Regions from separate parts of the Streptomyces sp. NPDC002088 genome, predicted to be linked through region 2. Evidence: predicted binding sites of a transcription regulator. Region 2 holds the regulator's gene; each other region holds the start of a gene.
The links. The regulator HrcA, encoded in region 2, represses chaperone genes, less so after heat shock. The targets are predictions, from matches to a motif close to TTNGCACTCNGNNNNNCNGAGTGCNAA.
Positions count from the first base shown of each region.

Region 1: the regulator HrcA is predicted to act here: its motif matches at 1,156-1,182, upstream of groES (co-chaperone GroES).
Region 3: the regulator HrcA is predicted to act here: its motif matches at 1,347-1,373, upstream of groL (chaperonin GroEL).

Region 1 is NZ_JBEOXO010000007.1:271,292-274,565, forward strand. It holds gene ABT114_RS17825 (polysaccharide deacetylase family protein) at 1-530, shown strand, start outside; gene groES (co-chaperone GroES) at 1,328-1,636, shown strand; gene groL (chaperonin GroEL) at 1,749-3,274, shown strand, end outside.
Region 2 is NZ_JBEOXO010000003.1:497,628-500,901, reverse strand. It holds gene ABT114_RS09475 (nitronate monooxygenase) at 1-406, opposite strand, end outside; gene dnaJ (molecular chaperone DnaJ) at 494-1,630, opposite strand; gene hrcA (heat-inducible transcriptional repressor HrcA) at 1,631-2,647, opposite strand; partial or broken gene ABT114_RS09460 (MBL fold metallo-hydrolase) at 2,813-3,274, shown strand, end outside.
Region 3 is NZ_JBEOXO010000012.1:91,093-94,366, forward strand. It holds gene groL (chaperonin GroEL) at 1-1,184, opposite strand, end outside; gene ABT114_RS25195 (cold-shock protein) at 1,499-1,705, opposite strand; gene ABT114_RS25200 (MoaD/ThiS family protein) at 2,162-2,437, opposite strand; gene thrC (threonine synthase) at 2,434-3,274, opposite strand, start outside.

The DNA.
Region 1 (3,274 bases), on a different contig from region 2:
CCTACGACGACGGCGCCGAACGCGACCCGCGGTTCGTCGACATGGTCCGTGAGCTGCGGCTTCCGGTCAGCATGTTCCTCACGGACAGCGTCGTCGGACCGGCGTACGGCCACTTCGCGCGGCTGCGGTCGGTCGGCGCGAGCCTCCAGAACCACACCCTCGACCATCCCTCCCTGCGCGGTCTGCCCTACGCCGCTCAGCGCGCGGAGATCTGCGGCCAGCAGGACAAGCTCCGGGCCCGTTTCGGCCTGCGCCCGCGTCTCTTCCGGCCGCCCTACGGCACGTACGACGCCACCACGCTGCGTGCAGCCGCCGACTGCGGTATCTCCGCGGTGGTGCTGTGGCGGGTGTCGATGGGCGCGGACGACCTGACGTACGCCAAGGGCTCCCACCGGCTCCTCCCCGGCGACATCGTGGCCGTCGGCCCGGACGAGACGACGACCCCGACGCTCAGGCAGCGCACGACCCGCCTGCTGCGCCGCATCCAGCAACAGGGCCTGACGGTGGGCCGCCTGGAGGACTACCTGTAGTCCAAGCGGCCACCCGCCCACCTGATTCGGCTGGCGGAGGTGCGCCTCGGGCTCCGCCCCAGACCGAGGGCTTGCCCACCCGCCCACCCGTCTCGGTTGGTCGAAAGTGGCCCCGCCCCAGACCCCGGCGGGGACTCCGTCCCCTGCACCCCTGGTGGGGCCTCTGTCTCCCCGGATCCCTGGCGGGGCCTCCGTCCCCTGCACCCCTGGTGGGGCCTCTGTCTCCCCGGATCCCTGGCGGGGACTCCGTCCCCTGCACCCCTGGTGGGGCCTCTGTTTCCCCGGATCCCTGGCGGGGACTCCATCCCCCCGCACCCGCGGCGCGGACTCCGTCCCCCGCACCCGCGGCGCGGACTCCGTCCCCCACACCCTGTGGCGCTCCGCCCCCGCCCCCTGCGGGGGCTCCGCCCCCGCCCCCTGCGGGACCCCCTCCCCCATACCCGGAAGTGGGCACTGGACTGGCCCCCAAGACCCCGCCGAAGCTCTCCCCCACCACGCAATCCAGCCCGTCCGGCGTTTGAGGACGAGGCCGTTCAGGCCGATGCGGGGTCTGGGGGCGTAGCCCCAGGGGTGGCGGTCACCCCAACCCAGGTGCACCCGAATTTCCGCGCCGCGCCGCAGGCAATTGGCACTCCGCTTGACCGAGTGCTAATCGCGGTCATAGTCTCGGCTCTGGCACTCACCCCTGGAGAGTGCCAACACGCGACGGGCAGGTCCGGCACCCGCGACGACGGATCGACCTGGTCGCCACCTCAGACAGTTAACCCCGTGAGATCTCCGAAGGGGGAGGTCGGATCGTGACGACCACCAGCTCCAAGGTTGCCATCAAGCCGCTCGAGGACCGCATCGTGGTCCAGCCGCTCGACGCCGAGCAGACCACGGCTTCTGGCCTGGTCATCCCGGACACCGCGAAGGAGAAGCCCCAGGAGGGCGTCGTCCTCGCCGTGGGCCCGGGCCGCTTCGAGAACGGCGAGCGTCTGCCGCTCGACGTCAAGACCGGCGACATCGTGCTGTACAGCAAGTACGGCGGCACCGAGGTGAAGTACAACGGCGAGGAGTACCTCGTCCTCTCGGCTCGCGACGTGCTCGCGATCATCGAGAAGTAGTTCACCCGCTTCACCTTTTTGAGCTGCGCCCCTGGCCCCCGCGACCATTAATCAACCGGGCGCCCGGGGCGCAGTTCGTTCATCTCCAGCTTTCCGAGAGGGCTACGCTCCCATGGCGAAGATCCTGAAGTTCGACGAGGACGCCCGTCGCGCCCTCGAGCGCGGCGTCAACAAGCTTGCCGACACGGTCAAGGTGACGATCGGCCCCAAGGGCCGCAACGTCGTCATCGACAAGAAGTTCGGCGCCCCGACCATCACCAACGACGGTGTCACCATCGCCCGCGAGGTCGAGATCGACGACCCGTTCGAGAACCTCGGCGCCCAGCTGGTGAAGGAGGTGGCGACCAAGACCAACGACGTGGCGGGTGACGGCACCACCACCGCCACCGTGCTCGCCCAGGCGCTGGTGCGCGAGGGCCTGAAGAACGTCGCCGCCGGCGCCTCCCCGGCCGCCCTGAAGAAGGGCATCGACGCCGCGGTCAAGGCCATCTCCGACGACCTCCTCGCCTCGGCCCGCCCGATCGACGAGAAGTCCGACATCGCCGCTGTCGCCGCGCTGTCCGCCCAGGACCAGCAGGTCGGCGAGCTCATCGCCGAGGCGATGGACAAGGTCGGCAAGGACGGTGTCATCACCGTCGAGGAGTCCAACACCTTCGGTCTGGAGCTGGACTTCACCGAGGGCATGGCCTTCGACAAGGGCTACCTGTCGCCGTACTTCGTGACGGACCAGGAGCGCATGGAGGCCGTCCTCGACGACCCGTACATCCTGATCAACCAGGGCAAGGTCTCCTCCATCCAGGACCTGCTGCCGCTGCTGGAGAAGGTCATCCAGACCAACTCCTCGAAGCCGCTGCTGATCATCGCCGAGGACGTCGAGGGCGAGGCCCTGTCGACCCTGGTCGTCAACAAGATCCGCGGCACCTTCAACGCCGTCGCCGTCAAGGCCCCCGGCTTCGGCGACCGCCGCAAGGCGATGCTGCAGGACCTGGCGATCCTCACCGGTGCCACGGTCATCTCCGAGGAGGTCGGCCTCAAGCTCGACCAGGTCGGTCTTGACGTGCTCGGCTCCGCCCGCCGCGTCACGGTCACCAAGGACGACACCACGGTCGTCGACGGCGCCGGCGACTCCGCGGACGTGGTGGGCCGCGTCGCCCAGATCAAGGCCGAGATCGAGAACACGGACTCCGACTGGGACCGCGAGAAGCTCCAGGAGCGCCTCGCGAAGCTGGCCGGCGGCGTGTGCGTGATCAAGGTCGGCGCCGCCACCGAGGTGGAGCTGAAGGAGAAGAAGCACCGTCTGGAGGACGCCATCTCCGCGACCCGCGCCGCGGTCGAGGAGGGCATCGTCTCCGGTGGTGGCTCCGCGCTGGTCCACGCCGCCAAGGTCCTCGAGGGCAACCTCGACAAGACCGGCGACGAGGCCACCGGTGTCGCCGTGGTCCGCCGCGCGGTCGTCGAGCCGCTGCGCTGGATCGCCGAGAACGCCGGCCTGGAGGGCTACGTCATCACCTCCAAGGTCGCCGAGCTCGACAAGGGCCAGGGCTTCAACGCCGCCACCGGCGAGTACGGCGACCTGGTCAAGGCCGGCGTCATCGACCCGGTGAAGGTCACCCGCTCCGCCCTGGAGAACGCGGCCTC
Region 2 (3,274 bases):
TGTCCAGCAGCACCGCGAGCTTGGCCTCGTACCCGTCGTCCCGCCCGCTGTCCGGGTCGCCGAGCTCCGTCTCGTACCAGGCGGCCTCGCCGGCCAGCTGGTGGGCGTAGACGTCGACGGCGCCGGCATCGATGGGCGCGGCGCCGGCCGCTCCGGTGGAGCCGGTGCTTGCACCGGGATACTCCGGCTGCGGCATGAACAGGTTCACGCCGAAGGGGCGGGCCGTGAGGCTCCGCAGCTGTTTGATCTCCTGGTACACGCCGTCGGCGGTCTTGTACCCGGCGGCCAGGAACCCGAGCCCACCCGCCTCGGAGACGGCGGCGGCGAGCTGCGGCACGGAGACGCCGCCCGCCATGGGGGCCTGCACGATCGGATGGGGGCAGAGATCGGTCAGCGCGGAGGACATGACGGCATGTTGTCACGTCCTTCGAACAAGTCCGAATCGGGCCTTCCCCCTGGCATGGACCAGGGGGAGGCAAGCTCGGAAGAGCGGTCAGCGACCGTTGAACGCGTCCTTCAACCGCGAGAACAGCCCCTGCTGCCCAGGCTGGAACTGCCCCTGCGGGCGCTCCTCGCCGCGCAGCTTGGCGAGCTCGCGCAGCAGGCGCTCCTGCTCGGGGTCGAGCTTGTTCGGGGTCTGGACCTCGACGTGGACGATGAGGTCGCCCCGGCCGCCGCCGCGCAGGTGCGTGACGCCACGGCCGTGCAGCGGGATCGACTGGCCGGACTGGGTGCCGGGCCGGATGTCGACCTCCTCCATGCCGTCCAGGGTCTCCAGCGGCACCTTCGTGCCGAGGGCCGCCGCCGTCATCGGGATCGTCACCGTGCAGTGCAGGTCGTCACCGCGCCGCTGGAACATCGCGTGCGGCAGCTCGTGGATCTCGACGTACAGGTCACCGGCGGGACCGCCACCAGGCCCGACCTCGCCCTCACCGGCCAGCTGGATGCGCGTGCCGTTGTCGACACCGGCCGGGATCTTCACGGTCAGCGTCCGACGGGATCGCACCCGGCCGTCGCCCGCGCACTCCGGGCACGGGGTCGGGACGACGGTCCCGAAGCCCTGGCACTGGGGGCAGGGGCGGGACGTCATGACCTGACCGAGGAAGGACCGCGTGACCTGCGACACCTCACCGCGACCGCGGCACATGTCACACGTCTGGGCACTCGTCCCCGGCGCCGCGCCCTCACCGTTGCAGGTGGAGCAGACGATCGCCGTGTCGACCTGGATGTCCTTCGTCGTGCCGAAGGCCGCCTCGTCCAGCTCGATCTCGAGCCGGATCATCGCGTCCTGGCCCCGGCGCGTGCGCGAGCGCGGTCCGCGCTGCGACGCCGTGCCGAAGAAGGCGTCCATGATGTCGGAGAAGTTGCCGAAGCCACCGGCGCCGAAGCCGCCCGCGCCGGCCCCGCCCGACTGGGAGAGCGGATCGCCGCCGAGGTCGTAGACCTGCTTCTTCTGCGGGTCCGACAACACCTCGTAAGCGGCGTTGATCTCCTTGAACCGCTCCTGGGTCTTCGGATCGGGGTTGACGTCCGGATGCAGCTCGCGCGCGAGCCGCCGGAAGGCCTTCTTGATCTCTTCCTGCGACGCGTCGCGACGCACGCCGAGAACGGCGTAGTAGTCCGTGGCCACTTAGGACTCCGCCAGGATCTGTCCGACGTACCGTGCCACTGCGCGTACCGCTCCCATCGTTCCCGGGTAATCCATGCGGGTCGGTCCGACCACGCCGAGCTTGGCGACCGCCTCGTTGCCCGAACCGTAGCCGACCGACACCACTGAAGTGGAGTTGAGTCCCTCATAGGCGTTCTCGTGACCGATCCGCACGGTCATGCCCGAATCGCCCGCCTCGCCAAGCAACTTGAGGAGCACGACATGCTCCTCCAGCGCCTCGAGCACCGGGCGGATCGTGAGAGGGAAGTCATGCCCGAAGCGGGTCAGATTGGCGGTGCCGCCGATCATCAGCCGCTCCTCGTTCTCCTCGACGAGCGTCTCCAGCAGAGTGGAGAGCACCGTCGAGACCGTGCCGCGGTCGTCTGCCTCGAAGGCGTCCGGCAGATCCTCCACGAGACGGGGTACGTCCGCGAACCGGCGCCCCGCGACCCGGCTGTTCAGCCGCGCCCGCAGATCCGCCAGGGAGGTCTCGCCGAACGGCGCCGAACAGTCGACCACGCGCTGCTCGACCCGGCCGGTGTCGGTGATCAGCACCAGCATCACGCGTGCCGGCGCCAGCGACAGCAGCTCCACGTGCCGCACGGTCGAGCGGGTCAGCGACGGGTACTGCACGACGGCGACCTGCCGAGTCAGCTGCGCGAGCAGCCGTACGGTCCGGGCCACCACGTCGTCGAGGTCGACGGCCCCGTCGAGGAAGCTCTGGATCGCGCGCCGCTCGGGCGCCGTCATCGGCTTGACGCCCGCGAGCTTGTCGACGAACAGCCGGTAGCCCTTGTCGGTGGGGATGCGCCCGGCGCTGGTGTGCGGCTGGGCGATGTACCCCTCGTCCTCGAGGGCCGCCATGTCGTTGCGCACGGTCGCCGGGGAGACGCCGAGCTTGTGCCGCTCGGTGAGCGCCTTGGAGCCCACCGGCTCCTCGGTACCGACGTAGTCCTGGACGATGGCGCGCAGCACCTGAAGCCTGCGTTCGCTCAGCATCTCGCGCACACCTCCCAGAATGTCGTCCCCTTGGCCTTTCGCCTGGCACTCTGCGCGCGCGAGTGCCAGCGTTCCCCGAGCCAGTGTACGGCCGTGGGGTACACCCCGGGCAAGGCTGGGCCTGCGACGACGTGACGGGCCCACTGCTACCGCTAGCGTCGCCGCATGACGGTGACTTGGGAAGAGCTGGGGTGGGAGCGGCTGGCCGAGGTCGTCGGACGGTGCCGTCTTCCGCTGTGGGACTGCACGGTGGGGCTGGTCGTGGGGGACGGTTCCGCGCTGCTGGTCGACGCCGGTTCGCGCCTCACTGAGGGCGCCCCGCTGCGCGGGCAGGCGGAGGCGATCGCCGGCGGCCGTGTGCGTTTTCTCGCACTCACCCACCCCCCCACTTCGACCATGTCTTCGGGGCGGCGGTGTTCGCGGGCGCGACTGTGCTGAGGGCGGCGGGAGTGGGCGACACCTTCACGGATGACGCTTTCACGGCAGGGCGCGAGGAGATGCACGCGGACGCGGTGCGCAACGGCTTGGACCGCCTGCTGGACCTCTGCGGCGCGGACGCGCTGTAGGTGCCCGGTCACGGAGCGGTGGTAAACGCGGCCTTCGTACGGGGGCAGCGGGACGCGCCGG
Region 3 (3,274 bases), on a different contig from region 2:
TCGATGCGGTGCTTGCGCTCCTTGAGCTCGACCTCGGTGGCGGCACCGGCCTTGATGACGGCCACGCCGCCGGCCAGCTTCGCCAGGCGCTCCTGGAGCTTCTCGCGGTCGTAGTCCGAGTCCGAGTTCTCGATCTCGGCGCGGATCTGGTTGACCCGGCCCTGGACCTGGTCGGCGGAACCGGCGCCGTCCACGATCGTGGTCTCGTCCTTGGTGATGACGACCTTGCGGGCGCGACCCAGGAGGTCCAGGGTCGCGTTCTCCAGCTTGAGGCCGACCTCCTCGGAGATGACCTCGCCGCCCGTGAGGATGGCGATGTCGCCGAGCATCGCCTTGCGGCGGTCACCGAAGCCCGGGGCCTTGACGGCGACGGACTTGAAGGTGCCGCGGATCTTGTTGACGACCAGGGTCGACAGGGCCTCGCCCTCGACGTCCTCGGCGATGATCAGCAGCGGCTTGCCCGACTGCATGACCTTCTCGAGGAGCGGGAGCAGGTCCTTGACGGAACCGATCTTGGAGTTGGCGATCAGGATGTACGGGTCGTCGAGCGACGCCTCCATACGCTCCATGTCGGTGGCGAAGTACGCCGAGATGTAGCCCTTGTCGAAGCGCATACCCTCGGTGAGCTCCAGCTCCAGACCGAAGGTCTGGGACTCCTCGACGGTGATGACGCCTTCCTTGCCGACCTTGTCCATCGCCTCGGCGATGAGCTCGCCGATCTGGGTGTCGGCGGCGGAGATGGAGGCCGTGGAGGCGATCTGCTCCTTGGTCTCGACATCCTTCGCCTGCTCGAGCAGGGCACCGGAGACGGCCTCGACGGCCTTCTCGATACCGCGCTTGAGAGCCATCGGGTTGGCGCCGGCGGCTACGTTGCGCAGGCCCTCGCGGACGAGCGCCTGGGCGAGAACGGTCGCGGTGGTCGTACCGTCACCGGCGACGTCGTCCGTCTTCTTGGCGACTTCCTTGACCAGCTCGGCGCCGATCTTCTCGTACGGGTCCTCGAGCTCGATCTCCTTGGCGATGGACACACCATCGTTGGTGATCGTGGGGGCGCCCCACTTCTTCTCGAGGACGACGTTGCGGCCCTTGGGGCCAAGGGTGACCTTGACGGCGTCGGCGAGCTGGTTCATCCCGCGCTCGAGACCGCGCCGTGCCTCCTCGTCGAACGCGATGATCTTGGCCATGTGAAGTGGTCCTCCCGGACTGGGGTGGATTGCTCCGGACCGCGCTGGCGCCCGCGACGGACGGCCTGCCTGCCCCGTGGTTCCTTGCACCACCTGGCCTGCGGGCCTCACCGACCCGGTCCTTCGTTATCACTCTCACCTTCAGAGTGCTAACGCCAATGATTAGCACTCGCCCATGCCGAGTGCAAGCGCCTGCCCGGGATCCGCGGGCCCGCGCGGCGACGCTCGGGCATGCCGAAGGGCTCGTACCCCGTGGGATACGAGCCCTTCGAACAAGAACAGAAGAACGTCGCTGCTGTTAGTCGGCGCGTGCTTCAGCCGGTCGCCAGGCGGACCATGTCCGCCTGCGGCCCCTTCTGACCCTGCGAGATCTCGAAATCGACCCGCTGGCCCTCTTCCAGGGTGCGGTACCCGTCCATCTGGATCGCGCTGTAGTGGACGAACACGTCCGCACCACCGTCGACCGCGATGAAGCCGTACCCCTTCTCCGCGTTGAACCACTTGACGGTGCCCTGAGCCATGCCTAACTCCCCTATTACTGGCCCTTGCACGGATCCACACTTCGCGGACCCGGGTCAGACCTCACCCCCCAATGGCAGCCGGGGGCGTGCGCCGGAACGCGTCGACCGCGGCTGAATGTATCTGTCCAACTGCCGTCTGCAACAGGTCAATCGGACGAGAAATCCGGGCATGACGGGTCCGGAATCTACCCACAATTCGCCTGGTTTCAGGGCAAGTTGGGCCGGGCATAGGGAGCGAAAGGCGCAAAAGACCTGCACACTTTGGCTACTTCTCATCGGCCGTGCGGCAGGTCGCGAGGGCCGCAATCCCTGGAATCGGGAGCGGGTTCCCCAACTGTACCGCGCTCAATCACACTGAATTACCCCCTCCGCTTCTCTCGCGGAGGGGGCACTGTATCCATGAGCGGCAATGCCGCGGGATGAACACTCGGTAACCGCGGTTACCGATGGTAATGATCAGCCTCCGGCGACCGCCGGAATGATGGAGACACCGGCGCCGTCCGGGGTCGCCGTCTCCAGACCCTGCTCGAAGCGGACATCGTCGTCGTTGACGTACACGTTGACGAACCGGCGCAGCTTGCCCTGGTCGTCGAGGACGCGGGCCGCGATGCCGGCGTGGTTCTTCTCCAGGTCGGAGAGGACCTCGGCGAGGGTCGCGCCCTCGGCGCTCACCTCGGCCCTACCGCCGGTGTAGGTGCGCAGGATGGTGGGGATGCGGACGTTGACGCTCATGATGCGAGGCCAGCCTCTCGGAAGGAGTCGAGGTTCGGGCGGATCGTCGCGGTCAGGCCGGTACCGGCCACCGCGTCGAGAGTCTTCAGACCGTCGCCGGTGTTCAGCACGACAGTGGTCTTGGCCGGGTCGAGCAGGCCGGCCTCGATGAGCTTCTTCGTCACGCCCACCGTCACCCCGCCCGCCGTCTCGGCGAAGATGCCCTCGGTCCGCGCCAGCAGCTTGATCGCGTCCACGATCTGCTCGTCCGTCACATCCTCCACGGCACCGCCCGTGCGGCGCGCGATGTCCAGGACGTACGGCCCGTCGGCCGGGTTGCCGATGGCGAGGGACTTGGCGATGGTGTCCGGCTTCTGGGGGCGTACGACGTCGTGGCCGGCCTTGTACGCCACGGACACCGGCGAGCAGCCCTCTGCCTGCGCACCGAAGATCTTGTACGGCTTGTCCTCGACCAGGCCGAGCTTGATCAGCTCCTGCAGACCCTTGTCGATCTTCGTGAGCTGGGAGCCGGAGGCGATGGGGACGACCAACTGGTCGGGCAGCTGCCAGCCGAGCTGCTCGCAGATCTCGTACGCGAGGGTCTTCGAGCCCTCCGCGTAGTACGGCCGCAGGTTGACGTTGACGAAGCCCCAGCCCTCGCCCGCCGGGTCGCCGATCAGCTCGGAGCAGAAGCGGTTCACGTCGTCGTAGTTGCCCTCGATGCCGACGAGCTCGCCGCCGTAGATGGCGGCCATGACGACCTTGCCCTGCTCCAGGTCCTGCGGGATGAACACGCAGGAGCGGAAGCCGGCCCGGGCGGCGGCGGCGCCGACGGCACCGGCCAGGTTGCCGGTGGAG